DNA from 4 places in the Paenibacillus sp. FSL R7-277 genome. Region 1 is predicted to be linked to each of the others. Evidence: predicted binding sites of a transcription regulator. Region 1 holds the regulator's gene; each other region holds the start of a gene.
What was found. The regulator Rex, encoded in region 1, represses fermentation and respiration genes when NADH is low (regulators of the CRP and FNR family bind a similar motif). The targets are predictions, from matches to a motif close to TTGTGAAATATTTCACAA.

Region 1 (7,851 bases):
GCGGGCAGCTTATCCTGTATGACGATCAGCAGATCAATATCGCTTGAATCCGGTTGAAAACAGCCCATGGCCAGGGAGCCGTGCAGATAAATCCCCGATAGATTATCCCCCAGCTCTTCCTTAAACAAATCAACCGCCTGATCCAAATATGCTAAAACTTCCATATCATCTCTTCCTTCTGTCTTAAGATTTAGCCTAGCATTGGAGAGTTCATGTACATGAATGGTACTGCAATCTGTATATACTGGTGTATGTACACATTGACAACAGAGCAGTAGGGAGCAGCTCCGATCAATGCCTCCCTTTATTAAGTAAGCCACAGATCCACGCCTCTCAAATCCATAAACAGCCTAGCCTATACTCTACTCGTATATAACACGCCAAAAAAGCGGGAGTACAGTATCACTGTATCTCCCGCTTCTAAATATAGTTCAAGCCTGAACGCCCGGCCGCTTAAAGTGACGCTAGCGGTTCGGCAGACTGTACCCCTCACCGATGGCGCTGCCATCCTTGAAGCGGTAAAAATTATAATAGAATCGCCCGTCTTTTTTGTAAAATAGCTGCCAGGCATATTCCCCGTTGTATACACCGGGCAGCAGCCGTTCGATCGTAATGTCCGGCAGCTGGGCGGCTATGATTCCGCGCATTTTCTCTTCTGAGGTGCCATTGCTCAGTTCCTCAGCATACAGGTCGTTGTCGCCTCCGGCAGGCTTGCCCTCCAAGGTGAAACGGACCCACACCATCAGTTCGGTCCCTGCTTCATTTTTACCGGTCAGCACCCAGTAGATCTCATTCTCATTCCAGATAGATTTCTGGGCCTTGGTTACCTCTGTTAGTCCGGCACGCGCCCGGGCCAGCTCCTTGGCCTCACTCCGCTCGTTCCACTGGTCCTTCATAATGTAGGCATAGAACTGGCTTAGTCCGAACAGAAGGAGCAGCACCACGGTAATCCCCAGCCAGATCCATTTTCTCCTCTTCTTCTTCACCACGCTGCTTCCTTTCCCGTTCCCCTGAATTACCGTTTAAGCAGGCTCTCGAACGTCTCCTGTGCTTTGCGGCGGATGGCTTCTTCATCAAGTGTCAGGCATTGTCCATGCTTCACAACCTGCTGGCCGTTCACCCATACATGCTCCACATCCTTGGCACTTGCCGAATATACGGCATGGGAGAGCAGATCGGTATGCGGCAGCAGATGCGGCTGATCAATATCAAGTGCAATAAAGTCGGCCTTCATCCCTGCGGCAAGCCTGCCTACCCCGCTTAGGAAAATAGACTGCGCCCCATACTCCGTCGCCATCAGCAGCGCTTCAGGAGCCGGTACCGCTGTAGGATCACCGCTTACACCCTTGTGGATCAGAGCCGCCAGCCTCATCTCTTCGAACATATCCAGATTATTGTTACTTGCCGCTCCGTCTGTACCCAGGGAAACCTTAACCCCGGCTCGCAGCAGCTCAGGAACACGCGCAACCCCGCTGGCCAGCTTAAGGTTACTGCCGGGGTTATGCGACACGCCAACGTTATAGCGGGCCAGAATCCCAATCTCTTCATCATTCAGATGAACCCCGTGGGCAATGAGCGAAGGACGGGTGAACATCCCGAGCTTCTCCAGATGTGCGACCGGACGCAGTCCGTAGTCGGCCACGTTCTGCTCCACTTCATGGCGCGTCTCGGACATATGGGTGTGCATTGGCAAGTCCAGATCATGGGCAGCCTGCACAAACTTCATGAAAAACTCTGGAGGACAGGTGTACGGGGCGTGCGGTGAGAGCATGGTCGTAATTCTGCCGTCAGCCTTGCCGTGCCAGTTACGGGCAAAAGCAATCGCCTCAGCGAGCTTCGATTGCTGTACCTCTTCCGGGCACAGCCCAATTACGCCGCGCATCAGCACAGCACGAATACCGGACTGCTCGGTCACTTCCGCTACCCGGTCCATATGATCATACATATCGAGGAAGGTGGTTGTGCCGCCCTTCAGCATCTCCAGCACGGACAACGAGGTTCCCCAATATACATCATCACCAGTGAATTTCTCTTCCATCGGCCACATCTTCTCCTGCAGCCAAGTCTGAAGCACCATATCGTCGCCGTATCCGCGCAGCAGTGACATGGCCGTATGCCCATGGGTATTGACCAGACCCGGCATGAACAGCAGACGGCTGCCGTCTACGACCTGAGCGCCATCCTCCACTACCGGCTCAGCTTCACCTATGTAAGTAATCAGATCATTCTCCAGGGTCATATACCCGCTCAGAACCGGCTTGTCACTGCCCGGAACCAGAAAGTGCCCGTTCTTGATTATCGTGATTTTACTGCTCATCTTCAGCCTCATCCTTTCCATCATGCAAATAATAGGCCAAGCTCTGCAGATCTGTGGTGAAATCTGCGGCATGAATCCGGATATTGGCAGGCGTCTTGAGAATAACCGGTGCGAAGTTCAGAATCGCTTCGATACCGGAATCCACAAGAATATCAGCTACGTTCTGGGCTTCGCTGTCAGGCACGGTAATAATCCCGATCCGGATGCCCTGCGAGCGGATGGTACTGCTTAGCTCCTCCATCGGCTGCACAACCAGCGAGTTGATCTGCTGGCCCACCTTCGGCGGGTAGGCATCGAAGATTGCAGTAATCTTCATCGTATCCTTCAAGTAAGCGTTGTAGTTAGACAAGGCATGACCGAGGTTACCGGCTCCAACCAGTGCAACATTAATTTGCTGGTCAAGCTTCAGGATATGGCGGATCTTCTCAATCAGATAAGATACATCATAGCCGATGCCTTTTCTGCCAAAATCACCGAAATAAGCCAAATCCTTACGGATCTGGGCGGGATTTAGGTCAAGCTTCTGGCCCAGCTCCTGAGAAGAGACTGTGGAGATTTCACGTTTTTGGAGATCGTTCAGGAAACGCAGGTACACTGGCAGCCTGCGCACGACGGCCTCCGATATTTTATCCGATTTCATGTATTCTCCTCCTTAAAAGTTTTGTTAGCCTACACTTCATTCCGTACAATTATAGCAACCGTGCCCCGCCGCCTGCCGGAGTGGCAGGACAGGCGGGAACGGATCTTCAGGATAATCATGACTTATTAATAATAGCAATAGCAGATGAATTAGGAAACCCCGCCGTCATCCAGCCATTCGGCAATTCTCGGGACCATCTGCTCGGTGAGCATATGCTCCATCTTGGGACCGGGGAGCGAGTACAGAAAGTACTTTCCGTAATGCGATTCAATCACTCTGGTATCGTACACAATTACGATGCCCCGGTCCTGCGCCGTGCGGACCAGCCGCCCGAAGCCCTGCTTGAAGCGGATGACAGCCTGCGGCACGGACAGCTTCATGAACGGATTCTTCTTCTGTGCCTGAAGCAGCTCTGACTTCGCTTCTGCCAGCGGGTGATTCGGCGGCTGGAACGGCAGTCTGACAATCGCCAGGCAGGTCAATGCTTCTCCCGGGATATCCACCCCTTCCCAGAAGCTGCTGGTACCCAGCAAGACCGAAGCCGGGCTGTCCTGGAAGCGGCGGATCAGCTTGCTCCGGCTGCCGCCTTCCACACCTTGTCCGAGTACCGCGATATCCTGTGAGGCAAGTGCCTCCTTCAGCGGTTCATACACCTGGCGCAGCATCTTGTAGGAGGTGAACAGCACCAGCATCCGCCCCCGTGTTGTTACAGCTGTCTCAGCAAGGGAGTGCACGAGGGTGTCCACAAAGCGGGCATCCCCAATACTCCCCTTGACGCTCGGGAAGTCCCGCGGAATGACCAGGAGAGCCTGCTCACGATACTTGAATGGCGACGGAAGCAGTGCAGTCATCAGACGCCGCTGCTCTGCAGCCTCGCCAAGACCCAGGTTATCAATCATGAACTGGAAGGATTTATCCACGGATAAGGTGGCCGAGGTCAGGATAATGCTCTTCTTCTTATCGAAGAACAGCTCCCTGAGCTGGGTGCTGACATCTACAGGAACAGCATACATTTGCAGCGACTTGCCCTTATAATTACCGCTTCCCTCCAGCCAATACACGATATTCTCATCGTTCAGACTCATGAAGAAGCGGATCTGCTCTCTAATGGATGCCAGATCCTTGAATAACCCGCCGATATCGGTCACAAGACTGTCTGAGGAGGATTGGCTGTCCGTGTCACGCATCTCACTGAGCATTTTGTCGCCCTTGCGGATGATATCGCTCAGACTGAGGTTCAGTGTATTCTCAAGGGCAGCCAGCTCCTCCCAATCCTTCGGCTTCTTGCCCGGCTGCAGGCGTGCCACCAGCTGGCCTGCTTCACCGGCCCCGGCATCGCTGCGCTCAGGCAGCAGGCTGAAGAGCCGGTCGCTGAGCGCATCCCAGGACTCCTTCACCGTCAGCAGATCGGGATAGATCCGGTCGATCACGCCGCTCCATTCGGAAGCCTGCTCACTGCCCGAAGACTGCAGACTCTGACGGAGGGCAGGCAGCTGCCCGCTCCGGCTATCTTTATAGAGTCGGGTGAGGGTATGGGCGAATGTGAAATATTTCATCTGCATGCCAAGATGCTTGCCGGCAATATCCTCCAGATGATGGGCTTCATCAATCACAAGATGGTCGTACGCCGGAAGAAGCTGATGCCCGGCTTTGACATCTGCGAACAGCTTGGAGTGATTGGTGACTACCACATCGGAGATCCCGGCTTCATGCTTGGCCCGGTGGTAATAGCATTTGCGGAACCAGGGACAGGCGCGTCCCAGGCAGGAGTCAGTATCACTGGCTACAGTCTCCCAGAAATCGCCGCCCCGTCCGCTTAAGTTAAGCTCCTCATCATCGCCGGTCGTCGTCTGAGTCAGCCAAACGAGCATTTGCGCAGCGGTGAGCGCTTCTTCCCTTGGACTCGTAAAGTCCTTTTTGTTCATTCTATGTTCGAACTTGCGCAGACACAAATAGTGCCCTCTTCCCTTAAAGATGGAGGCCTTGAACGGGAACGGCACAACGCTGGTTAAGAGCGGAATATCCCGCTCCCGCAGCTGGTCCTGAAGGTTAATGGTATGCGTGCTGACCATCACCTTCTGATCGCTTTTCACACTATGGTAGATGGCCGGAAGCAGATAACCCAGCGATTTGCCGGTGCCTGTTCCCGCTTCAATCAGCAGATGCTTGTCCTGCTCAAGCGCTGTAATGACCTCATGGATCATCAGCTCCTGGGCTTCTCGGCTCTCATACTGGGGAAGAACAGCCTTCAGCCGCTTGGTTACCTCATCCATATATTCTTCAAAGGTAATATTCTCCAGCGGATTGACGCTTCCATCCTCCCGTGGCGTAGCCAGCTCTGCCCAGTCCCCCACAGCCAGCGCAAGCTGGCGGTAGAAGCTCAGCTCACCTTCCGGCTGAAAGGTCTCCATCTCCCGCTCCCGCAGCAGCCCGTCGAAATACCAGGCCAGATCACTGTCTTCGTCCGCGAACAGCTCATTCAGCCGCTGAATCGTCAGCAGCGGCAGACTCTGCAGCTCTTCCAGACATTTGAGCAGCACAATAGCCGTGGCAAGCGCATCACTGTCCGCCTGATGGGGACGGTCATGCGTAATGCCGAAGTGGCTGCTTACCGCGCCAAGCTGATAGGTGCTCAGCGAAGGAAAGCATATTTTGAGAAAATCGATCGTATCCAGAATCCGCCCCTGAAACGGCAGGTAGCCGCAGCGGTCCAGCGCATTCTGCAAAAAATGAAAATCAAACGCGACATTGTGTCCGACGAGGACTACATCATCCAGCAGCGGTACCAGCTCCATCATCATCTCATCGAGCTCAGGCGCATCCTGTACATCGCTGTCTGTAATTCCGGTCAGGCCCGTAATAAAAGGAGGAATTGGCGCTCCGGGCTTGACATAGGAACCATACACCCGGGAGATCGTCCCGTCTTCTTCTATAATGGCAAGGCCAACCTGGATGATCTCTCCCACAGATTGGGTTCCCGTAGTTTCAAAATCAAGCACGGCAAATTTCATTATAAGTTCTATTCCCTTTCACTTGAGACTCTTTATCAGCATAACAGAAGTTACGAAAAAAGGCGATGCACACCCCGGGAAGTGGGGCGCATCGCCTAAAGAAACCGAGGATAAATTATAAAAGCGAAACCAGCTGATGGCCAAACTCCAGCTTCCCGCCCCGTCTGCGGCACACCTCCAGATTCACGTTCGGCTCCGGCAGATCAGGATCATGCAGCAGCGACAGGCTGAACAGCTCACTGGCTTCATTGAAGCGTTCCTGGGAAGCCCGGATACAGCCCAGCGCATTATAGATCATCGCCTTCAGCTTCACCTCACGGATCAGGCCCAGCATGTGATTCAGATGTCCCCAGGCGGTATCGCCTTCTCCCTCCTGCAGATAAGCCATGGCCAGATACAGGCGGGCAGCGAGGCTGTCCGGATACTGTGCCGTAACCTCCCTGAACTGTTCAATGCACTTACGGTACATCAGCAGCTTATAATAGCCCTGGCCCCTGACAAAAGCATCCATCCCAAGCTCAGGTGCCTCCTCTTCCGGCAGCTCCTCCGGCTGAACCTGAAAATCCGCCTGTTCCCGGAACTCGCTCAGCTTCTCGGCGAAGACCAGCCACTCGTCCATTACATTATCACTGATGCGGTGGAGCATATTATACTTGGATAAAAGATCGCTTCGGCGGGCACCCTCCGCAGTAGGATAGTCGGCTTTGATCTCCTGGAGCATCTTGTTCATCTCAGCAAATAAATGTTGAAACACCGGACATCCCACCCTTACTGATAATGAAGTCAGCTTAAGCTTGCCTTACTTCATTATCAGCAAGTACAGGGGTCTTCATCCCTGCCATTGATTACATGGCTCAAAGCTCAGAATTCAGGCAATCGTCGCATGAATCTCATGATCCGCCAGCTTCACCGGCTTGTTGCCCGCATCAACGAACACTACAGTCGGCTTGTGTGCCGCCAGCTCCTCGGAGGACATGACAGCGTAGGATATAATAATCACTGTATCGCCAGGCTGTACCAGACGCGCCGCTGCCCCGTTCAGACAAATGACGCCACTGCCGCGCGGACCTGGAATGACATAGGTCTCCAGACGGGAACCGTTATTATTGTCCACGATCTGCACCTTCTCGTTCTCCAGCAGGTCTGCGGCTTCCATCAGATCTTCATCAATGGTAATGCTGCCCACATAATTGAGATTGGCTTCAGTGACCGTTGCCCGGTGAATTTTGGATTTCATCATATGTCTAAACAAGAGCGTGTGCCTCCTTAGGAATAAATACATTATTATCAATCAGACGGGTTCTGCCGAACTTCACAGCCAGAGCCATTATAACCTCTCCGCCCGTATCCGTCAGCCTGCTGCCGCCTTCCAGCTCTTCCAGATCAGGGAAGGTTAGAATCTCCGCATAATCAATGACCGCAAGCGGCGATTCAGAAATGACCGAGACCAGCAGGGCCCGTGCTTCATCTACCGTACGAATACTGCCCTCTTCCATAGCCTGGCGCACCTCGCGCAGGGAACGAGACAATACCAGCGCCTGTCTGCGCTCCTCGCTGCTCAGATAGACATTGCGGGAGCTAAGCGCCAGCCCGTCTTCCTCGCGCACAATAGGACAGGCGATAATGTCCACGTTCATGTTAAGGTCAGACACCATCCGGCGGAGAACCGCTACCTGTTGGGCATCCTTCAGTCCGAAGAAGGCGTAATCCGGCTGCACGATATGAAACAGCTTGCTGACCACAGTAGTTACTCCGTCAAAATGTCCCGGACGCGAAGCGCCGCAGAGCTGCGACGTAAGCGAGGAGACCGATACGCCTGTACGGATCGGCTGCGGATACATCTCTTCTACACTTGGGATGAACACCAGGTCCGCACCTTCACG
Region 2 (7,851 bases), on a different contig from region 1:
CATTGCTACTTCATTGAAGGCTATGGCGGAAACGGCACGGTCTACAGCATGATTGCCGCCGAGCTGCTTGCCGATACGCTGGCCGGCAAAAGCCGTCCGGAGCTGGAGCTGTTCTCGCTGACCCGGTCGGCCAAGCCTGCGCCCTCCCCGGCGATACAGCCTTAGAGCATCAACACAGAAAGGGATGCCCGCATAGCCTGATGGCTGCGGAGCATCCCTTTTACATGAGAACAATATAGAATAATAGCTTATTGCGCTTTTACAAATTCAGCCGACTTAATCCCTGCCTGACGTCCGAAGATAATAATCTCGGCTACCGAGTTACCGCCGATGCGGTTCTCACCATGCAGCCCGCCGACCACTTCTCCTGCCGCGAACAGGCCCGTAATCGCCTTGCCGTCTTTGTTCAAGACCTCAGTGTTGGTGTTGATCACCACTCCGCCCATCGTATAGTGAATTCCAGGGCCGATCTGAATCGCATAATACGGAGCACCGGACAGATCATTATCCATACCGGTTGTTCTGCCGAACTCGGCATCCGACTTACTTTTCACCGCACTGTTCCATGTTTCCACGGTGGTCTTAAGTGCAGCGGCTGGAACCTTCATCTGATCCGCCAGTGCCTCGATAGTATCTGCGGTCTTGACTACACCCATCTTGATGTATTGATCTACCGCCTTGACACGCGATTTCACTCCGGCGTCGAACACGAGATAAGCAGATTTCTCAGGAAGTGTATTAATTGAAGCCGTCACCTTGTCACGGGTATCCATCTCATTGCCGAAGCGCTTGCCCTCAGCAGATACAAGAATAGCCCCTTCTCCCCGGACCGCTTCACCAATCAGGTAGGATTTCTCCTGCTGTACAGTCGGGTGAACCTGAATCTGATCCAGGTCTACGGTAGTTCCGCCGACCTTCTCAATCATGGCAATGCCGTCGCCGGTGCTGCCAATCTGGTTGGTCGTTACCAGTCCTTGCAGATCCGGGCGAACCTTGGCAATCAGTTCCTTGTTGGCACCGAAGCCCCCGGTAGTTACGATAACTGCTGCTGCGCTGATCGTTTTGTCATCGGCCTGGTTGAACAGCACCTTCACGCCGTTCACCTTACCATCCTGTACCGTAAGCTCCTTCACATCCGCATTGACGAACAGCGGAATTCCCTGCTCCTGAACATTGCGGACAAGTCCTGCTACAAGATATTGTCCCACGGCCGAGCCGTCCTCCGGACGATGGGTACGCTTCTCCTTCATTCCGCCGGTAATCGTAATATTGTTCAAGCGGATTCCGATGGAATCGAGCCAGTCAATGGCCCCTGCGGATTGATCCACGAAGAAGTGCAGCAGCTCCTTATTGTTCGTATCATGTCCGCCCTTAAGGGTCTCTTCATAGAACAGTTCGTTGCTGTCTTCGATGCCCTGCTCCTTCTGGAACTTGGTCTGCGAGGCATTCATTCCCGAGGAGGATTTCGTAGTATTGCCGCCAGCTACCGGCATCTTCTCCAGGATGACCGGGTTCATGCCGGCCGCTTTGGCTTCCAGTGCAGCAGACATTCCCGCACCGCCCGCGCCGACGATGACGATATCATATTTATCTTTTAACTGATCATACGGAGTATAGCTCGCTTCGGATGCCCCCGATACGGCCTCTGCTGTCTCTTTAGGTGTAGCCGTTGCTGCAGGCTCTGTGGTCGCGCTGTTTGTTCCCTTGCTCTCATTCTTGCTGCTGCCCGCATTGTTGTTTCCGCAGCCTGCAATGACCAGCATCACGGAGAGAATGAGGATAAGCGCCGCTGTTAATCTCTTATTCATGTGAGTTGTGCCCCCTTGTGCATATTTTCACAATTATCATAGCGCCAAAGAAGCGGTTTGTGGAACCTTCCGTAAATTATTAAAGAGTTTTGTAACTAAAGTAAGCGGGTATGCAGACCTTAAATGTTCACACACCCTCCTCCTCCTTCACCTCATAAGGCACATCCACGATAAAATGTGCTCCCGGCCCGCAGCCGGCGGCAAGCTCAAGATGACCCCCCAGTTTGTCTACACTTTTCTTCACCAGATATAGGCCGATTCCCCGCTGTTCACCCTTGGAGGAGTAGCCCTGAACGAAGATCTTCTCCCCCAGGCCCGCCGGAATTCCCGGACCGTTGTCGCTAACCTCGCATAGCAGCCGCCCTTCTTCATATTGAAAAGCAAGCTCCACCCGCTTCACGGGTTGCTCACAGAGCTCCCCCAGCGCCTCCAGAGCATTATCCAGCAGATTGCCGGCAATCGTAATCAGCTCATGAATCACCTGCGGATCAGCCGGCTCCGGCAGATAGCTGTCTCCGGTCAGCAGCAGCTCCATCCCCGCTTCGCGTGCCCGGCTCAGCTTCCCCAGCAGAAATCCGGCCAGCACCGGGTCCTTGATCTGTCTTGTGATCGACCCGATCTCCTTCTGGTAATTGCTTACCGTTCCCAGAATATATTGCTGCAGCTCATCATACAGGCCCATATGCGTCATGCCCATAATGACATGCAGCTTGTTCATGAATTCATGGGCACCGGAGCGCAGCGCTTCTGCATAGACCGAGACTCCCGACAGCTTCTCCGCCAGCACAGCCAGCTCGGTTTCATCCCGGAAGGTAGCAATCGCGCCAACGATGTTCCCGTTCACCCGGACTGGCAGGCTGTTCACCAAAAGAGAGCTGTCTCCCAGCTCCAGCTCCCGGTCCTGTATCCCCTCTCCCTCAGCCAATACCTGCTCAAGACCCAGCTCCGGCCAATACTCGGCAATCTGCCGGTTCATGGCGCTCCCACCAATCCCCGCTGCCCGCAGAAGCCGCTGTGCTTCCATATTAAGGATGGTAATTCGCGCCTCCTGATCTACGGCAATAATTCCCTCACGCGTGGATTCCAGCATCGCACTGCGTTCCTGGAGCAGCTTGGAGATGTCCTCCGGCTCCATCCCGAACACCATCCGCTTGATCCGGGCCGCCAGAATGAATGCTCCTCCCGCTCCAAACAAGGCTCCCGAGACCAGAATCGCAATAATCGTCCACTCATTCATCAGGACCAGCCGCTCGACCCGCTCCAGGGACAGACCGGCAATGACCACACCCACCTGATGCCCCCTGTTGTTATAGACCGGCACGAAGCCGCGCAGGGATCTGCCGAGCGGACCAGCCCCTTCGGAGATGCTCTCCCCTCCGCGCAGCGATATCTCCTGGCCGCCTCCCGCAAAGGGCAGACCGACCAGCGAAGCATCCGGATGAGAATAGCGGATTCCCTTCATATCTGTCACGACCACGAACATAATATCATTGCGGCGGGCGATCCTTGAGGTGTAGTCCTGAATCTCCTTGCTGTTGCCCTCACTGAGTCCCTCAGAGACCAGCGGAATCAGGGCGATGGTACGGGCAATCGTAATCGCCTTATCCTCCAGCGCCTGCCGGGTCTGCGGAATAATCTGATTCCGGAAAATAAAATATAAAATCAGCAGTACCAGCAGGACAACGGCAGACACCATGACGGCAATCATTGTGCGCAGACTGAAGCTTTTTTTCCTGGCCACTGGTGCGAAGACCTCCCTTCATGTCCCATATTCCTATACCATTCGAACTATATTATTTGAACTAGAATTTGTAAAGCTACTCCAGAGTGATCGTTTCTAGGGATGGAACTATGCAGCAAGCCCAGCCGTTCTGCCGGAGACAGGAGGGCTGGGCTTGCTGGAATGAACTTTTCACAACTCTTGTATAGACAAATAGATGATAGCTTACTGCTTCTTGGCCTGTTCCAGCGCCTGGGTCACCGCTTCAATAATTCCGCCGCTGGAGCCGGAAGCCCCGGAGAGGGCGTCTACGCCTTCTGTGGTTTGCTTTTCAATAATTTCAGGAATCGTATTCTCTACAGCCGCATCGATCATCGCCTGCGTCTCCTTATGCTCCTGTACGGTAATGGCGTCGATCTTCTCATCTTTGATCTCTACCGCCACTTTAATATCACTCTTAACCCCTTTGCCTGTTCCATCATATGTCCCGTCCACATACTTGCCGGAAGATGATGAGCATCCAGCTGTTAGTACTGTTGCAGCCGCGAGGGCAGAGAACAGCAAGGTTTTTGTCCACTTGTGCATGAATAATTCCTCCTTCTGAAAGTTCCTATTTCTTAAGTGCCTTCACAGCTTCATCCGCTGCGATCCGCCCGAAGGTAGTGATGTCCGCCAGTGCATTACCGCCCAGACGGTTCGCGCCGTGTACTCCGCCGGTTACTTCGCCCGCAGCATACAGCCCGGCAATGACCTGATCCTTGGTATCCAGCACCTGAGCCTGGGTGTTAATCGCTACTCCGCCCATGGTATGGTGAATTCCCGGTGTTACCTGAATTGCATAATATTTACCCTTTTCAAAAGACAGCTTAAGATCCGGCCGTTCAAACTCTGTATCCTTGCCGGAAGCAACGAAGCCATTATACGTTTTCAGTGTATCCGCAAGCGCTTTGCCATCTACACCAATCTGTGCCGCCAATTCTTCAGGTGTTGCCGCTTCTTTGACCAGATCCATTCCAAAGTAAACCTCAGTTGCCTTCAGGTTCGCACGCAGCTCATCATTGAAGATCAGGTAAGCTACTTTACCGGATTGGGCCAGAATATTCTGGGACACGACATCGCGGGTCAGCAGTTCATTCGTGAATCGCTTGCCTTCGCTATTGACCAGAATCGCACCGTCTCCCCGTACCCCTTCCGTGATCAGCACGCCTTGATTCGGAATGGTGGTCGGATGAATCTGAATCTCCTTCATGTCTACCAGCTTGGCACCGATCTTCTCGGCCATCGTTGTACCATCTCCGGTTGCGCCCGGGTGGTTAGTGGTAGAGAACCCTTCCAGCTTCGGCTGGTACCCCTTGATCATGTCCATGTTAGCTCCAAAACCGCCAGCCGCCAGGATAACGGAATTCGCACTAATCGTGTACTGCTTGCCATCCTTATCCGTCACCTTCACTCCGGTAACCACACCGTCCTTGTTCTTGACGATCTCATCGGCAGTCGTCCGCAGGCGCACATCAATCTTGTACTCCTCCAGCTTCTTCTTCAGCGCGACTACGATGAAATTCCCTGCCGCTTCCCCGCCTGCCGGACGGTGAATCCGGTTCACGCTTGCCCCGCCTGCGCGTCCCACTTCAGACAGCTCGGCTCCATTCTCCTTCAGCCACTCCACCGAAGCCGCCGCACCGTTCGTAAGTGTTCTGACCAGATCCGGGTTGTTCAGGTTCTTGCCGCCCTTCATGGTATCCTCGAAATGCAGCTCCGGACTGTCTGTAATGCCAGCCGCTGCCTGATAAGGTGTTCCTGCCGCATTCAATCCGCCTTCCGCACGGACGGTGTTGCCTCCAAGCATAGGCATTTTTTCGATCAATATCACTTTGGCTCCCTGATTATGCGCTTCAATGGCAGCAGTCATTCCCGCGCCGCCGCCGCCGATAATAACAATGTCCGTAGACTCCCCTTTGGTGCTGTTACATGCAGGCAATACCACCAGACTTGCCAGCAGCAACCCCTTGCCCAGCAGACTTCCCCATCTCTTTCTGTTCATTCAGTTCTCCTCCAATTGTTATTGTGCATATTTTCACAATCATCATAACCTGAAGGATCCCTGACAAGAATATTTAGTAATTAAAGAAATGATAAAGTAAATAAAGGTAGTGAATTTGCTTGAATGTGTTTATAGATTTATAATTGGAGCTTATACAACCGTATCACTAGGAGGAACAGAAACTATGGAAAAAAGCGAAAAATATTGGCTGGCCGGTGCTGTTCTGGCAGCAGCCGGTGTCTCCCTGATGAGCTACACCGCGAGCCGCTATACTTCATTCAAAAGAGTAGTTACCCGAACCATCCATCTGGAAGATATCGCCGCTCTGGAAATTACCCGCCTATCTTCTGTTCCCGGTGAACAGAAGGATATTGTGCTTACTGAGCCGGAAGCGATTAAGCGGATCTACGATGATTTCTCCAGCGTCCGCCTGATGAAATCCGCCCGCAATGTGAGCACAGAGAACAAGTACAGCTATTACATTACCATCGTCCAGGCCGACCGGAAGCAGCGGTTCGACATTATTTTGAAGGGCAAGCATCACATGATTATCTACGACAATGACATGAACAACCCGCACCTGGTAGCCTATAAAATCATTAACGAGTTCAGTCCGCTGGCTCTGCAGCAGGCCTTCGATTGATTCTGCGCCGCTAATGTATGGCATAGCTTAATAACCTTCACAGCTAATGTGACGGCTATATGGAGTCATGGAACGCCTGGGGCAGCCTCGGGACACCTTGACTCCGTTTTATTTTAAGAGAACACTTATAGATATTTACGGATAAGCTCATACCCTTCGGGTCTCACCTTATACATATACACCGGCCTGCCTACCGCCCCGTAGCTAAGCTCCATTTCCAGAATACCTGCCTCCGTCAGAAAAGCCAGATATTTGCGGACCGAGATCCGCGAGATGGGCGCATGACTGCTGATATCCTCCGTGGAGAACACCGGGCTCTCCAGCCGGTTAATTGTGCTCCAGATGCTCTCCAGTGTGCCTTCGGCAAGCCCTTTGGGCAGCGGCAGGGCAGCGTACTTCTCCTCTTCCGTCCCGAGCGAATGCCGCAGCAGCTTATCCAGCTGCTCCTGGCTTAGATGCTCCTTGTGCATCAGCTTATAATCTTCACGATACGCCGACAGTGCCGCCTGAAACCGGGCAAACTCGAACGGCTTGATCAAATAATCCACGGCCCCGTTCTGCAGTGCCTTGCGGATGCTCGCATTATCACTGGCGGCGGAGATCACAATGATATCCACCTTGCTCCCCTGCTCCCGCAGAGCAGAGAGCAGCTGGAGCCCGCTTACACGTGGCATATAAATATCCAGCAGCACCAGATCTACCTGCTGCTCCTCCAGCATAGTTCTCGCTTCATCCCCTGTCGCCGCCCAGCCCGCATACTCAAAACCCGGAACCTGCTCCAGATAATGCCGGTTAAACTTCGCCACCATCGGGTCATCTTCAACGATTAGTACTTTAATGTTCATGGGGTCTCCTTGTCTTTTGTGCAACTATAACTACATATAACTACAACTAATATAACATTGCGGCGGAGAATTTTGGAGGGAGGTGTGCTGTGACAAAGAATCAAAACTAACAAAAAGGCACCAATTCGAGAAATTACCCGAACGGTGCCAAAAAAATTAAAACCCCAAAGATTCACCAACGAGGATAACCTTTATTCTCCCCGCTGTTTTACACATTCTTGTTTCGACGATGTAAGAACAGATACAATCCTCTGATTTACAATCTGCACAAGCACCATTGATTAGGCAGGGCGTTTTTTGCGGTGAATGTAAAAATGGGCTGGACGAACTCGAAAGACGGTTTGCGTTAATGGGAGCGGCATAGGTTCTGGCTCTGATCACTGCATCTTCAGCGGTCTTGCACACCTTATTCATCCCCACGACAGCAACCACACTTCTCGGTCCAAAAGTAACCGCTGCCGCCCGATTGCCCACACTGTCGATATTGACCAGTATCCCATCTTCACTAACCGCGTTGAAGCTGGTTAAATAGGTGTCGCACAAAAGAGATTGGCGCATGAGGTCATAACGCTCCTCCATCGTTTTTGCTGTATCACGGTCAATTATGGTATGGCTGCCTTGGCGTACACGATCAAGAAGCCCGATTTCCTCAAGCGTGACTGACCCGCCCCAAGATACCAAAGAATGTTCCGGAATTAAGGTTAGTGCCTTTTCCGCAGCTTCTATGGCGTTATCACAGTAATAGGCCTCAAATTTTCTGCTTTGCAGATTTTTCATAACCTTGGAGGCTAACA
Region 3 (7,851 bases), on a different contig from region 1:
CATGGATATGAGTCAAGTAACGGATATTGCTGGCTTCCTTCATTAGAGTGGCTGGCAGCCCCTTCAGCGGAGTGGAGTTACCGCCGACAATGGCTACCCCGTCTTTGCGTCCGAGACTGGCGAGTGTGCCGGAATTGACCGGGCTGAAGGCTTCCTGCGGTTTATCATTAAGATAAGCGAACAGATTGTAGCCAATCAGCTCACCCATCTGCCAGGCGATCTGTGCCGTTGGCGGATAAGGACGGCCATCCGGTGCAAAGACAACAGCGCTGTCTCCGGCTACAAATACATTAGGGTGTGAAGTGGACTGCAGGAACTCATTCACCGTGGCCCGGCCGCGGTTGACTTCAAGACCGGATTCGCCAACCAGCGGATTGCCCTGTACCCCGCCGGTCCAGACGAAGGTGTTCGCCACAATCTGCTGCCCATCCTTGAGATCAATCTTATTATCGGCCACCTTCGTAACCGGAAGACCCGGCAGGAATTGCACCCCGCGCTTCTCCAGGCTGGCTGTAGCGCGCTCAATCAGATGATCCGGCAGGACAGGGAGAATCTTCGGACCCGCTTCAACGAGCAGAAGCTTGATCTCAGCAGGATTCACTCCATATTGCTTCGTCAGCTTAGGCAGAATATCGGCAATTTCGCCTACCAGCTCTACGCCAGTCAGTCCGCCGCCGCCGATCAGAATCGTTGCATCTGCTGCGTTGCGGGTTTTGGAGTAGTCACGAATCCGGTCTTCAATATGACGGCGGATCCGCAGCGCATCTGCTGCTGATTTCAGCACCATGCTGTATTCTTCAAGTCCCGGAATACCAAAGTATGCGGTGGTGCTGCCCAGACCGACAACGAGAGCATCATAGGTCAGCATAACGCCGTCCGAGAGAATAACCTGCTTGTTCTCCGGGGAGAACGAATTGACCTTGGCGATTTTCAGATCAATATCTTTACCGGCGAACAGCTTCGCCAGCGGCATGGCAACCGCCTGTTCAGACGCACTGCCCGCTGCAAGCCGGTGCAATTCCGTAATAATCTGATGTGTCGGATACTGATTGACTACTGTTATTTTGGCTTCCGCTTTGCTCATATATTTACGAATGGTTAAGGCACTAAGCAGGCCGCCGTAGCCTGCACCTAGAATCACTATATGCTTTGACATGATAATTCCTCCATCATTAAGTATTACGGGCTTATTTGCCCGATTGACGTTCACCGCTGACCTGCAGATAGGCATTCATGAACCGGAGAGCCTTCTGTACCTGCGGGTCCTTGATCATCTTCATCATGCCGAACAGGCTGACTGTTTCGCTGCTTGCTTCCGCGCGGTCTTTCGCTTCAATAACAGTAGCCGCCAGATTCTTGGCAGTGCCCACCACAGGACCCGCCATTTCCTTAATCGCACCGACTGTATCATTCTTAAGTACTTCATCCGTGGCAACCGACTGCACAAAATCTAGTGATTTGGACAATACACTGACCATTTGTGTGATCTGCGGCAGCTGCTCTACCAAAAGAATCAGAGATTGCTGCACCTCCGGCTTCAAAAGCTCTTTCAGCACATCCTCTCTGGGAAGAGCTGCTTCTGGTATTTCTTGTTCAGGCAGGGTTTGGGTAACGGTTTCTGACATATCGAAGTCTCCTTTTACAAATCGTATTCTTGCACAATGACATCCAGGTGAAACTATGTGACTATTATAACACTCTATTTGTTATTATTGTCACAATCTTTTTGCCTTTGCAACCTATTTTTGTGATTATTATCACTTCCTCGTCGGTTTTGCCGAACTTAGCCGTTTAATCAGGTTAAATTTACAAATTATTATGTTTTTCCTCATTGACGTATACAGAGAGTCGTGATATCTTAAGCAAGTAACTAAATGTAAGTTTATTAATTAATATCAGCAATTGATTATTACTAAGCAGCATACATATTAGATGGAGGTAATGACTTATGAGTACTTTTTCCGAATTGGTGCAGTCCCGCAGATCGGCTAATAATTTCGTGGAAGGTGTTACCATTCCGCAGAGTGAGCTCGAAGAGATGTTCTCCCTGGCACGTCTGGCTCCCTCGGCTTATAATCTTCAACACACCCATTACAAGGTGATCAGCGATGACAACGTAAAGGAAGCCATCCGCAAGGACGCGTATGGCCAATACAAGATTCACACTGCTTCTGCTGTTATTGTGGTGCTGGGTGACAAAAATGCCTATCTGCAGGCTCCTGAAATCTATAGCGGGCTTAAGCTGCTGGGAGCGATGAGCGAGGATGCATACGAGCAAACCATTCAATCTATCAACGATGCTTATACCGGGAATGATGCGTTCCAGCGGGATGAAGCGATCCGCAATGCTTCTCTGTCAGCGATGCAGTTCATGCTGATTGCCAAAGATAAGGGCTGGGATACCTGCCCGATGATCGGCTTTGATCCGGAGGCTGTGAAGGCTACCCTCGGTCTCGGCGACCATATGGTTCCGGTGATGCTGATTACGATCGGCAAGGATAACCAGCATAAGATCAGACCGCGTGGCTATCGTAAGCCGGTCAATGAGTTTGTTGAATTCATCTAATAAAAAGGGTCTTCCGGCTACTACACCGAAAGACCCCTTTTTTTGTATATCATCCTGCCGTATTCTCAATCCATACTCACCGCGCATACTGCAAAATCGCCACAGCCGCACGCTCCTGCCGCTCTACATCCGTACTGTTCAAGGCTGCCTTCAGGACAGCCAGCGCCTGCGCTACTGTAGCTTCATCCACCTGAACCGGACAGGCACCGGCGGCATTCCCGCCATCCCCTGCCTGATTCCCCAGCCACAGATCGATTCGGGCTGCGGGCAGCACTCCTGAATAGGCAGTTATTCTGCTGTCAGAGGCAAGCAGCCCTGTTACAGCCGGATTAACCGCAGCGAGTGGCAGACTCTTCAGCCAGGTGACACCACGCCGGTGGGCTGTACTATCCTCTGCGCCGCTGTGCCGGGTATCATAGAAGTAATCGCCAAGGTCCCCGAGATACACCCATTCTTCATCGGCGATCAGCACATAATCCCCATCCTGCATCGCATTAATGAAGATATCCAGAGTATGGGTTGCACCCTCCAGCTCCTGCCCGTGATAGCCGGCGGCAGCCAGCTTGCTGATGATCTCTTCTCTGCTATGCTTCTCCAGATCTCCCGTACCGGGATAGCCTGCACATATATAATTATCCTCCAAAAAGGACTTCAGCAGCCCGCTGCCGAGTTCCTCAAGCTTCATTGCATACAAGCTCATTTCCGTTTCCTTTCCCTCCAGGCAAAGCTGCCGGAGTCTACGCAGCATTGAAACCATCCTTTTCATTATACAGCAAAGGCAGCGGGATTTGAATTCGGCAGATTCTAAGGAAAACGCAGAATAATAGCGCTTACAATACCTTTTTCCAAACTGGGAGTGCAAATTTAAAAATTTTGGCTTTTTACTATTCCCCGCACGGACGGTATAATTCAGGTATCAGCTCAAGGAAACAGACACTGCAGGAAGAACGTAAGCCAGGACATAATCTCCGGCAGCTAATCTTAAGCAGCGCTCCTCCTTGTGACTGAGACTATATCTTTGATCCTGACATTCCCGCCTGAAGTGAGTCCCTGCACGAAACGGTATGAGCTTCTTAAAGCTCACAGGCTTCACAATCCATCCTATCGTGGTTAGCGGATCAGTTTTGAGCAGTTTGAATGTGCAGGATAGGCAAATATACTGCCACCTCGGACCATTTCTACCCGGCTGAGTACAAAGGATAGGATAAGGAGTCTGAGACTAACATGGGTATAGTGGTAACAATATAAACCTCTATTGTTGATGTACTGATCAACGATAGAGGTTTATATGTGTCTGCACGGTCTTTCCGCCGCTCTAGGTTAACGCAGGCCTTCCGCCACTTTTAGCAGCATCTCTCTGGTGACTTCAGGCGATCCGGTCCCTACCTCATGCATTATATTTCTCTCCTCGTTCTCCCGAACCTCAATCCAGCGGATGTACGCATAATAGCCGTTGCTGTTATTCTCATAGGCTTGGCGGTTTTCAACATACAAGGCTTCCTGAGATTTTACCTTCAGATGCTCAACCTTTGTATCCGCCCAAACATCAGACATTAGCTGTGCCCACGGAGTAAGCGGGGAATAGGTAACGGAGATGAAATCATTCTCGCCCTTAGGACCTTGGTACACCAGCTCAGGACTGACCGTCCCGGCCTGTTGGTTGGGCACATTGAAGCTCTTGATCCAGGCGTAATGCTCACCGGGCTTCAGCCGCTTGGTTAGAACATTGGTGTATTTTTTAACCCAGGAGCTATCTGTAATGCCCACTGTACTGTCGGATCTTCCTTCGGCAAAATGGTATTCTTCCGGCATTCTGCCCGGCACGGCCAGCTTACCTGTGACAGGCTCTGTAGCCTTCTTCCAGCTTTCGATATCTGTGAAAATCTGCGGACGGTTGATTATACGGAGCTCCTTCATCCCGTTCGGCCTGGCAATTAACAACATAGCCGATTCATTCACTCCAAGCTGAGATTGAATCTCTGTAATCACCCGCCGGGTCTGGTTGGCAAAAGCTGTTGACTCATTAGCGCCCTCATGAATATCTACTTCCAAACTGGTTGCACCATAGGTAACCTGCCATAGCCGCTCCGCACCATAGACCACGCCTCCGAAGAGCATCAGTCCGCAGAGTACCAGGGCGATCCTCGCTGTCCCGCGCGCGCGCACGGGCCTATTTCCTCTCTGCTGCGGCTGCTGGAATTGCTCAAAGCTCGCTGCTAACCGCTGCTCCAGCGGCTCCGGCATCGTTGTATGTTGTTTATACCTGTTGAACTCCTGCTTCAGTTGATTTCCGACAGACATGTCCATTCCCCCTTCATCTCATCGTCCGCTGTAAATACCGCATTCTGTCGCAGCTTGCGCAGCGCCTTATGGTGCCTGGATTTGGCGGTTCCCAGCGGGATGCCCAGGGCCGCAGCAATCTCGTCATAGCTGCACTCTCCGTAGTAACGCAGGACAATTACGCTGCGGAGCTTAGGCGGCAGTCCGCTGACCAGCTGCATCAGCTCTCCCAGCTGTTCCTGGACCAGAAGCTGCGCGTCCGCTCCCGGATTCAGACTCTCAGATGCATGCGCCCGGGTGCGGTTCATGAGCCGCAGCCTGCGCCAGCTGCTGCGGTTCCAGTTGCTGCATTGCCTGACGATCATACCGTTCAGCCAGGCTCCGAAAGGCCGTTTGCCATCGTACTGCTGCAAGCAGCGGAATAGCTCGATGTAGATTTCATTGACTACATCAGCCACATCAGCCGGCCGGTTCACCAGCAGGCTGACGGTTCCGTACACCTGCTGCCTAATGGTGTTATGTAGTAAGGTGAAGGCTTCTTTATCTCCTTGTTCCAGCCTTTGCAGACATTCCCGAAGCTCTTCTTCTGTCATCTTCCTCTCCCCTCTCTATCTTGCTTACACTCTATATTGGTCCGCTGGCGGTGGAAGGTTCCCTTGATATGCAATTTATTACATCCTGACATATCAAAAACCGGCTGCCCATGAATTTCATCATGTGCAACCGGTTCTTTTGCTGCCGCCGGAACCTCCCTGGCTATGCGTTACAGATTACAAGGGCTCATTCCCCCATACCAGACTGCCGGAGATATAGGCCGGAAGCTTGGCCCAATCCGCAGGAGCTGTGCCTGCTGGATTGAAGGAATAATCGCCGGTCTGGGAGTAATTGCTCCAATCTGCCTTGGAGGCCCGCATCTGAATATCTATGCTGGCTCCCGGAGCAAGCGAGCCTGCTGCTGCTGTGAAGCCCAGCTCCAGGTAATGATCCGCGCCGCTCAAGGCTGCCGGAAGCTTCACGAACGTCCCAGTCACATTGGCGCTCCCTACCTGCGACCAGTCACAGAAGAAATTCTGGGCCTGCTCGCCATCACTGGTGTAATAATATCTGAGCTTCACATCAGCGAGGGAGACCGCAGCAGTACCGGTATTCACCAGCTTGATCCGCGGGCTGAAGGCATTGACAGCATTAGCCGTGCTGCTATTGAACATCTGGACCTTCAGACCGCCATCCACTGGTGCAGTCGTATCTGTCACCGTGACCGCCAGGCTCTGCGGTGCGCCGGCACTGAACTGGAAGCTCAGGGTGGTTGTTCCCACAGCCTGTGCTGCCAGATAGGCCTTGTGGATCGTCACAGCCGATCCGCTTAACGTATAATCCGTTCCGGCGGTTAACGCCGCCGAACCATTTTTAATAGAAGCTAAAGTATTTCCGTTCAAGGTCATCGTCACTTCAATGTCGTTCTGATTCGCTGCCTTCTTGTCGAAGCTGGCCGTGACCGGTGTGATGGTTGAATCATTAGCCGTTGTTGTCGTATCCGCCACCGTAACCGTTAAGGTCTTCGCAGCTCCGGCACTGAAATGGAAGCTTAGGGTGGTTGTTCCCACAGCCTGTGCCGCCAGATAAGCCTTATGGATCGTCACTGTGGAACCGCTCACCGTATAATCCGTTCCAGCGGATAATGCAGAAGCACCATTGGTAATGGAATCCAGGGTATTCCCGTTCAAGGTCATCGACACTTCGATGTCGTTCTGATTCGCTGCCTTCTTATCGAAGCTGGCCGTGACCGGCGTGATGACGGAGCCTGCTGCCGGAGGGTTCACCGGATCAGCATATAAGGTCCCGCGGCCATTGGTCCCGAGATAGACGCGGCCATAGACGCGCGGATCTCCTGTAATCGCCATATTAATTCTGGCATACTGATGATTATCATCATTAATCCGCACCCAGCTGGCTCCGGCGTCATCCGAGCGGAACACTCCTCTTACTCCGTCAATCTGGGCAACAGTATATAGGGCCATATAATTCTCACCCGGCGCGGCCTTTCCGAACCCGATCAGGTCCGCTTCTTCCACATTGCTCAGCTTGGTGAAGCTTGCCCCGGAGTTCGTAGAATGCCATATGCCGTACTTATCCTGCGGATGTCCTCCGGCAAACCAGATATCGCCTTCCACGCCCGGCATGGCTTTCAGGCTCACTTGCGCCTGGTTCGGCTGCAGGCCGTTCACGTTATTGGCTGGCAAGCCGGTCGCAGCCGTAGCTGTGAAGGTAGCTCCGTTATCTGTACTTACATAGAGCTTGCCCTCATAGAAGCCATAGAATTTATTCGGATTCACCCGGTCGGATGCTATCTTCGCTCCGGCAGGAATTCCGCTGCTCGCCGTCCAGGAGTTGCCCCCTGACTTGGAGTAAAAGACCCCGATATCCGAGGTGCTCCACAGAAGCGCATTCCCACTGGCAGATACAGCTACCTGACCCTGCCCTACTGTGGTACTGCCTCCTTTGGAGGGTTCTGCATTCGGCATGTACCAGTTCTTGCCGTTGTCATTCGAGATCCCAATCGACTTACCGTTCGGATATTTCTCTTTGTCCACACCGCCGACACGGACAACATAGGCCGGGTCCAGCTCCGCATAATCGATACTGTTCGTGCTGGCCCAGGAAGGGCTGGTCTGGAACTTGACAGGTGCCGCTGTTAGATCCTCATACCGGAAGCCGGACACATCACCAAGCGCGGTAATCAGGTGGGCACCCGCTGGCGGGCTGATCAGCCCGAGCACTGCGGTCTCTTCTACCCCTTTGGCCATCACGGATATCTTAACCTTGCCGCCGGTGTCCCAGGCTCCGAGGTTATTCGTACCGTAGATCGTAGCACCCGTGCCATACATCATCCGGTCCGAGTTGAACGGGTCAATCTCCAGATCCCCCATCATCCAGCCCAGCTTCGGCGCGGGATCAAGCGAGGTTGAGGTCAACCCGAGATTTAACCACGGTGCCGCCGTGATATC
Region 4 (7,851 bases), on a different contig from region 1:
TTATCCTTCTATTTCTCGCTGAAACGGTACCGTCCTTTATAAGGACGGCAATGCCGTTTCCGCTTGTTTATGCAAATTTTGCCCAAATAAACCTTGCACTTAGGCCCTACCTGTGTAATATAATAGAACATACTAAATATTACGGATGTGTGGAAGCGTTAACAAAAGTAGGAAAAGCCCAGGGTTATAAGGCAGACGGATGCTTACGGGATGTGTTTTGGACGATGCTGATGGAAGGAAGCGGAGGGCTCACACAACTTTTAGGAGGCGAGGACCATGACCATCACCTTGTTTTCCCGGGAAATAACCTATGGAAAAAAGGATGTCGCCGAACTGGAGACTGCTTCGATTAAAGTACAGCTGATCTATGACAAGGTGTTGTTCATGCTTCATAGCTATCTCCCGGATTCTCTGTGGGATGCTTGGATCGGTGTGCCCTATGAGATCATTTCTTCTCTATATAAAGGGGACAATGACAGCGGGAGCGTATTTCAGAAATGGATTCAAGGCCCGTCCGGCTGGAAATGTATCGGTTGTGAACGGCATTGCCTGGAGCCGGTAACGGCTAAGGGAGGGAGTGGCTCAAATGCTCAGCGCCGTTTTACTTTTCATAATGGAATTAGCCAGAGCATGGTACTTCAAGCTGTGATCTGGTCTATGTATGAGAACACGCGGCTGCTCCAGCCTTACTTGGGGGAGGAGGCTTTTCTGAGTGAGGAGGATATGGAGCTGATCTCTGTATATTTCGTGCCCACCTACCCTACCCCGGCACCGCTAAGCGAATTGAACAAACCGGCCAAAGAATATAAGGATAAGAACATCAGAGTGTATCAGGAATGGATCTCTGCCCCCGATCTGGTGCTGCAGTGGAACGGCGGCCTGACCGAAGGCAGATGGATGACGGGTGTATATGTGGATCGTTCGCGGTTCGCCGGACTTGGCCCCTACCTGAAGGATGCGCAGGGCAAGCGGACTTACATGCAGGCGACGGTTCGATAGAAAAGGTGAAGCTCGAAAAAAAGAGTTGAACTTGAAGCCAGGTCGTCGCTGCGGTGAACATTTGGACTTCCGGCCGCTATTGTGTTTGGATTTCCTGATACAAACCGCTCTTCGCGGTAGAAATCCAAACACAAAGGCGATCGCTCCGCTCCTCCTTTATTTGTACTTCTAGTCACTCACAGCAGTACAAGCCACTCTACTCCGCCCGGTTATTCCTCCGCCGGATCAAGTACACGGTGCTTAAGATGACCAGTCCTGCTGTAACGGAAATGACCAGAATCACCTTCCCGTTCGCACCGCTGTTTGTTGCTGATTGGGCGGCTGGATTCACGAAAGTAACAATAAGGATGCAGGCTGCCACCACGATCGCCAGCAGTGCACCCAGAACGTTTTTCCCTTTTGCTCCGCCCTGTGCTCCGCCCGGTCCCACATATGCACCGCTCCAGATCAGCCGTACGAGATAGAAACCCACACCCAGCATGAAAATTGCGTAATTACTAAGCGGATATTCCAGCCACTTCATTCCGTAGTTTTGCAGCGCCATGTCTGCCAGCAATAAGAATGCCATCAAAAGAAATGCCTGATTCCCCGCCTTGTGCCGCTGCTGCAATTGTCTCTCATCCAGGTTCGTTCTGCTCATCCTTCGTTCCCTCCCAAAATAATTGATCCAGCGTCTTCCCAAGTGTTACACAAATGTCAATGCACAACCTCAGGGTGGGGTTGTAATCACCATTCTCAATCGCGATAATTGTCTGTCTTGTGACCCCCACGGCATCCGCCAGCTGCTTTTGCGACATGTCTTTTGCCGCTCTCGAGGCTTTGAGCCTCAGATTCTTCCCCATTCCCTCACCTCACGCATATTGTAAAATATATAAAACAAAATGTCTAGTATATTTAACATTGAAAACAAAAAGTTCGCGTTCATTAAAATTTGTTATATTTAGTGCGTACAATCACAAGTTCCGCCTAAGGCCAGTGATAAGGTGTAGAAGTGAAAAGAAGCACAAACCTACATCTAACCTGAGGAGGGGCCAACATGGCGTCCAATCAATTAAACGATACAACAATTCATCCCGGGTTCACCCCGGAAGCAATGGTCAGAGATATTGTCCTGCAGTTCCCCAAAGCAGCAGATTATTTCAAGGCACAACGGATCGATTTCTGCTGCGGAGGTGCCAAGCCGCTGGCTGAAGCCGCTGCCGAGAAGGGTCTTGATCCGGCAGCAATGGTGCAGGAGCTGAACAAGCTGCAAGAGCAGCACCCGGTTCTGGAAGAGGATACCGCCTGGAACGAGGCTTCTTCGGAGGAGCTGGTGGATTATATTGTGAACAAGCATCACCGTTATCTGCGTGAAGAGCTTCCGCTAATCAGTCAAAATGTAACCAAGGTGTTCCGCGTTCACGGTGAGGATTCACCGCACCTCGGAGAAATGCACCGTCTGTTCAATATGCTGCGTGAAGAGCTGCTGCAGCATACAGCGAAGGAAGAAGAGAGCGAATTCCCTAAGATGCTGGCCTACACTCAGAACCCAACCGAAGAAGGACTTGCGGAGCTGCGCGGACTGCTGCATAATTTGGAAGCTGAGCATGACGGGGCCGGAGAGATTCTGCGCGAGCTGCGCAGAGTTACTAATGACTACACACCGCCCGCACATGCCTGCACGACTTATCGCCTGACCTATGCCCGCCTTGAAGAACTGGAAGGCATGACTTTCGAACATGTACATCTGGAGAACAATATTTTGTTCCTGCGTTATCAATAGGACCTGCTGCAAGGTAGAAGTCCCTTCGGGGGCTTTTTACTTTTTCTTCCGGCAGAAATGATTTGAGAACCCTTCCTCTATGCGTTATCCTTAAAGAGTCTGGGAAAATACATATGAAGGCGGTGCCGTGGGATGTCCACGAAATGGATGCGCTTCATGCTGTGCCTTCTCTTGCTGGCCGCGGCAAGCGGTTGTGGATTGGGATCAGAGAATGGCGGCAGCAGTAACGGAGGCCAAGGATTAACCTTTTCAGTCAAGGTGGGTGACAGTGAAATGGCCGGAAGCTCGGCCAGATTGCTTAACGAAGCTTATGTGCCTGGGAATTCAATAATAGAGCTGTTCAGAAAGAGCGGCGTTGTTACATTTTCAGCGGATGGAACTAGTATTCTTGAGGTGAATAAGGTTTCCCTGGGTGAGGATATGAGCTGGGAGATTCAGGTGAACGGCAAGAAGGTTCAAGAGCTGAATACGACGCTGGAACCGGGTTCGGCCATTACGATGTCAGCAGGGCCTGCCGGAACCGGAAAGATGTTTCAGCCTGTCATCATCACGGTGAACGGGGGGAGCGAGCAGCCGGAGCTGACACATTCGCATGTGCTTTCTTTTATGCAGGATATGTCCGTCAAGGGACTGCTCAAGAACAGCGGTATGGTCCGGCTTGCCGAGGATAACCGGACGGTGCTTTCCGTGATGGAATATACCCCGCTCAGCAGCGAGGAATGGAGACTGAAGGTCAATGATAAAGGTCTGCTCGGTAATGGAGTGGACATGAAGCTCAGTCCGCAGGACAAGCTGGAGATCTCTCTGGTACTGAAATAAGTGAATGAAGTATAGGAGTGAGATCGTGTATCAAATGAATGGATATCTGTGCGAAACTGCATGGGTATCCGTTTATTTTGGACAGGAGAAGTCATATCCACTTGTGTGAAAAAATTCACATAACGTGTGACTGTGGTCACACTTGTCATGGAATTGGGGACAGTATAATTTCTCTATCAGGTAAAGTTATTGAAGAAATCAGAGTTTCTGAAGGAGGGTCTACCAGTGGCAGCGGAAAGAGAAAAGTTAGTGCTGATTGGGAATGGCATGGCGGGAGTAGGCACTATTGAGCAGATTCTGAAGCTGGGCGGCGCTTATGATATTACTGTCTTCGGCAGTGAGCCGCATCCCAACTATAACCGGATTATGTTGTCCTATGTACTTGAAGGCAGCAAAACGATTGAAGACATCATTCTTAATGATCTTGGGTGGTATGAGGATAATCATATTACACTGTATACTGGCACGACGGTTACCCGGATCGATGAACAGAACAAACTCATATTGACCGATAATGGACTGGCGGTTCCTTACGATAAAGCAATTATTGCAACAGGCTCGAATTCTTTCATTCTCCCCGTACCCGGCAGCACCAAGGATGGGGTAGTCGGCTTCCGCGATATCGCAGACTGCGATGCGATGCTGGCAGCGGCGAAGCAGTACCGCACGGCGGCTGTGATCGGTGGAGGACTGCTAGGTCTTGAAGCTGCAAAAGGCCTGGTCAACCTGGGTATGGATGTTACCGTTGTGCATCTGCTGGAGGATCTGATGGAGCGCCAGCTGGACCGTACCGCTTCTTCAATGCTGCAGGCAGAGCTTACACGTCAAGGTGTGAAATTCGCCATGGGCAAGCAGACGGTAGAGCTGACAGGCGAAGAACGGGTTACCGGTCTGCGCTTCAGTGACGGCAGTGAGCTGCCGGCAGAGTTTGTCGTGATGGCTGTTGGAATCAAGCCGAATGTCCAGCTTGCGAAGGACAGTGGAATCACCGTTAACCGCGGGATCGTAGTTGACGATTATATGCAGACTTCTATGGCAGATGTGTATTCTGTCGGCGAATGTACAGAGCACCGGGGAACCTGCTACGGATTCGTCGCACCGTTATTCGAGCAGGGCATGGTTCTCGCCAAGTATCTGTCCGGTGTACAGACTCCAGGCTATGAAGGCTCAGTTGTAGCAACCAAGCTCAAAATTTCCGGGGTAGATGTATTCTCCGCTGGTGAATTCACCGAAACACCGGAGCATTCCGTCATTTCTGCCAAGGATGAATGGAAGCGAACCTACAAGAAGATTCTGCTTAAGGATAATGTGATTGTCGGCGCCGTTCTGTTCGGTGATGTAACGGAATCTGCCAACCTGCAGAAGCTTGTGAAAAACAGCACAGAGATGAACAATGAAATCTATGATGAAGTTATGGGCACAAGCTGCTGCGGCGGAGGCGGAGCCAAGAAAGGCATGTCCGTTGAAGCGATGGCTGATGAAGAAATCGTCTGCGGCTGCAACGGCGTAACCAAAAAAGCGATTGTGGATGCTGTTACGGAGAACGGCTTCACTACGGTGGATGAGATCAAAGCCTGTACGGGTGCAACCCGCTCCTGCGGCGGCTGTAAGCCGGTGGTGGAGCAGATTCTGCAATTCGTTCTCGGAGACAGCTTCCAGCAGAGCGCCAAGCAGGGGATCTGCAGCTGCACCTCGCTTAGCCGGGATGAGATCGTAGCCGAGATTACGGCTAAAGGCCTCCGGACCACCAAGGAAGTCATGCATGTCCTGGACTGGAAGCAGGCAGAAGGCTGTTCGAAATGCCGCCCTGCAGTGAACTATTATCTGGGGATGATCTATCCTGACACACACGAGGATGAGAAGGAATCCCGATTCGTCAATGAACGGATGAGCGCCAATATTCAGAAGGACGGAACTTATACAGTTATACCGCGGATGTATGGCGGGGTGACCACTCCTGAGGATTTGAAGCGGATTGCAGATGTGTCCCTGAAGTATGATGTGAAGGTTGTGAAGGTAACGGGCGGACAACGTCTTGACCTGATCGGTGTCAAAAAAGAAGATGTACCTAAGGTGTGGGAGGAGCTGGATATGCCGTCCGGCTATGGTTATGCGAAGTCACTGCGCACGGTAAAAACTTGCGTGGGTTCACAGTTTTGCCGCTTCGGCACACAGGATTCCATGGGCATGGGCGCTATGCTTGAGCGTAAATATGAGCGGCTGGATATGCCGGCCAAGTTCAAGATGGCGGTTAACGGCTGTCCGCGTAACTGTGCCGAGTCCTGCACGAAGGATATCGGGATTGTCGGCAATGACGGCGGCTGGGAGGTATTCATCGGCGGCAACGGCGGGATTAAACCACGGATCGCAGATGCCTTCTGCAAGGTGAAGACCGACGAGGAGCTGGTTGAGGTCTGCTCCGCTGTTATCCAGTACTACCGTGAGACCGGTAATTACCTGGAGAGAACCTCCGAATGGGTAGAGCGTATGGGTCTTGAGCATATCCAGACAGTGGTTATGGGGAATGACGACAACCGTAAAGAGCTTGCGGCACGTATTGACTTTGCACTGGCCCAGGTGAGTGATCCTTGGCGGAAAATGCTGGATGACAAAAACACCCGTACTGCGCTGTTCGAAGAGACACAGGTATAGTCTAAAGGGAGAGGGAGAGAGCATAATGGAACGGAGCAATCGGGAATATACGATAGGTGCAGTGGAAGAGTTCATGCTGCAGATCGGCCGGGTAGTTCATGCAGGAGAGGTGGAATTAGCCATATTCCGCACATCGGACGGCGCAGTCTATGCGGTCCGCAACCACAGTCCCCACCCGAAGGGCGGTCCGCTCGCGGAAGGCATCGTATCAGGCTATTATTTATATGATCCGCTGCATGACTGGAAGATCGACCTTCGTACCGGAGAGGTTCAGGCACCGGACCGGGGGCAGGCAGAAGTCTATCCGGTTACAGTAGAGGGCGGAGTTGTTAAGGTCACTCTGCCTGCGGCAGTAACAACCCTAAATTAAAGGAAGAGCAGGTGCGGATATGTTTACGCAGAGCGTAGAGAATATCGTTGAGACAGCCGTAGGGAAACGCGACAAAATGAATGAGAGCCTGCCCAAATATTTTTTGGCGGCCCTCCTGGCAGGAGCATATGTGGGGATTGGTATTATTCTGATCTTCTCACTGGGGGCACCGCTGGCAGCGATTAAGTCACCGTTCCAGCCGCTGATTATGGGAGCATCCTTCGGGATTGCCTTGACCTTGGTTGTATTCGCAGGCTCAGAGCTGTTTACAGGTAATAATATGTTCTTCACGGTAAGCACACTTGCCGGGAGAACTACAGTCTGGGACACGGTGAAGAACTGGGTCCTGGTATTCCTCGGCAATGTGGCCGGTGCTGTGGTGCTGGCGCTGCTGATTCAGGGATCGGGCCTCTTCAAGGCAGCGCCTGCCGAGCATCTGATCTTCGCAGCCGCCGCCAAAAAGATGAGCCTACCGTTCTCGGAGTTGTTCTTCCGCGGCATCCTCTGTAATTGGCTGGTCTGCCTGGCGCTGTGGATGTCCTCCCGCGCCAAGAGCGAAGCGGCGAAGCTGGTCCTAATCTGGTGGTGTCTGTTCGCCTTTATCGCGAGCGGCTATGAACACAGTGTAGCGAACATGACACTCCTCAGCGTAGCCGTGCTGCTGCCGAATCATCCAGAGACAGTGAGCATCGCCGGCTGGTTCCACAACATGATTCCGGTCACGCTCGGCAATATCATTGGCGGCGGTGTCTTCGTCGGCATGGCCTACTGGCTGATCTCGCCTGTACGGACTCCGCGTAACGTATCTGCTACCCCTCAGACTAAGAAGGCAAGCTAACTTTAATATAAAGCCCCGCAGCTGCTACATGGCTTCGGGGCTTTTTTGCCGCTCTATCCCTGCTATAATAGGGATAATTCTTACCAGGAGGTTATTTTCATATGAATATATTGATTCTAGGTGCCACAGGCCGGGTGGGGAGCCACATGGTTACCCATGCTCTTCAGGATGGACATCATGTGACCGTACTGGTCCGCAGGCCGGAGAGGGTTCAGCCGCTCCATGCCAACCTGACGATCATTCAAGGTAATGTGCTTAATCAAGAAGATATCGCCCGGGCAGTGCAGGGGAATGATATAGTTATTAGTGCATTGAACACCGATGGGACAACCACGCTTACAGACAGTATGCCTTTTATCATCGGAGCCATGTATGAAGAGGGTATAGAGCGCATTATAACCGTAGGAACTG

Region 2: the regulator Rex is predicted to act here: its motif matches at 1,824-1,841, upstream of C173_RS03455 (flavocytochrome c).
Region 3: the regulator Rex is predicted to act here: its motif matches at 1,704-1,721, upstream of C173_RS24480 (DUF1641 domain-containing protein).
Region 4: the regulator Rex is predicted to act here: its motif matches at 3,684-3,701, upstream of nirB (nitrite reductase large subunit NirB).

Annotation. Positions count from the first base shown of each region.
Region 1 is NZ_ASPX01000064.1:31,441-39,291, forward strand. It holds gene C173_RS18475 (aminoglycoside adenylyltransferase domain-containing protein) at 1-164, opposite strand, end outside; gene C173_RS18480 (cell wall elongation regulator TseB-like domain-containing protein) at 465-986, opposite strand; gene C173_RS18485 (amidohydrolase) at 1,016-2,317, opposite strand; gene C173_RS18490 (redox-sensing transcriptional repressor Rex) at 2,307-2,957, opposite strand; gene dinG (ATP-dependent DNA helicase DinG) at 3,107-5,968, opposite strand; gene C173_RS18500 (tetratricopeptide repeat protein) at 6,084-6,698, opposite strand; gene panD (aspartate 1-decarboxylase) at 6,837-7,220, opposite strand; gene panC (pantoate--beta-alanine ligase) at 7,213-7,851, opposite strand, start outside.
Region 2 is NZ_ASPX01000008.1:101,681-109,531, forward strand. It holds gene C173_RS03450 (NAD(P)/FAD-dependent oxidoreductase) at 1-165, shown strand, start outside; gene C173_RS03455 (flavocytochrome c) at 249-1,808, opposite strand; gene dcuS (DcuS/MalK family sensor histidine kinase) at 1,936-3,549, opposite strand; gene C173_RS03465 (FMN-binding protein) at 3,754-4,113, opposite strand; gene C173_RS03470 (flavocytochrome c) at 4,139-5,569, opposite strand; gene C173_RS03475 (hypothetical protein) at 5,754-6,212, shown strand; gene C173_RS03480 (response regulator) at 6,338-7,057, opposite strand; gene C173_RS03485 (lactate utilization protein) at 7,214-7,851, opposite strand, start outside.
Region 3 is NZ_ASPX01000080.1:530,571-538,421, forward strand. It holds gene C173_RS24475 (NAD(P)/FAD-dependent oxidoreductase) at 1-1,156, opposite strand, end outside; gene C173_RS24480 (DUF1641 domain-containing protein) at 1,188-1,625, opposite strand; gene C173_RS24485 (nitroreductase family protein) at 1,949-2,566, shown strand; gene C173_RS24490 (hypothetical protein) at 2,643-3,251, opposite strand; gene C173_RS24495 (hypothetical protein) at 3,887-4,867, opposite strand; gene C173_RS24500 (sigma-70 family RNA polymerase sigma factor) at 4,846-5,439, opposite strand; gene C173_RS24505 (X2-like carbohydrate binding domain-containing protein) at 5,617-7,851, opposite strand, start outside.
Region 4 is NZ_ASPX01000115.1:279,144-286,994, forward strand. It holds gene C173_RS29110 (hypothetical protein) at 277-999, shown strand; gene C173_RS29115 (DUF6773 family protein) at 1,196-1,639, opposite strand; gene C173_RS29120 (helix-turn-helix transcriptional regulator) at 1,617-1,841, opposite strand; gene ric (iron-sulfur cluster repair di-iron protein) at 2,066-2,761, shown strand; gene C173_RS29130 (hypothetical protein) at 2,894-3,580, shown strand; gene nirB (nitrite reductase large subunit NirB) at 3,848-6,232, shown strand; gene nirD (nitrite reductase small subunit NirD) at 6,258-6,602, shown strand; gene C173_RS29145 (formate/nitrite transporter family protein) at 6,622-7,440, shown strand; gene C173_RS29150 (NAD(P)-dependent oxidoreductase) at 7,542-7,851, shown strand, end outside.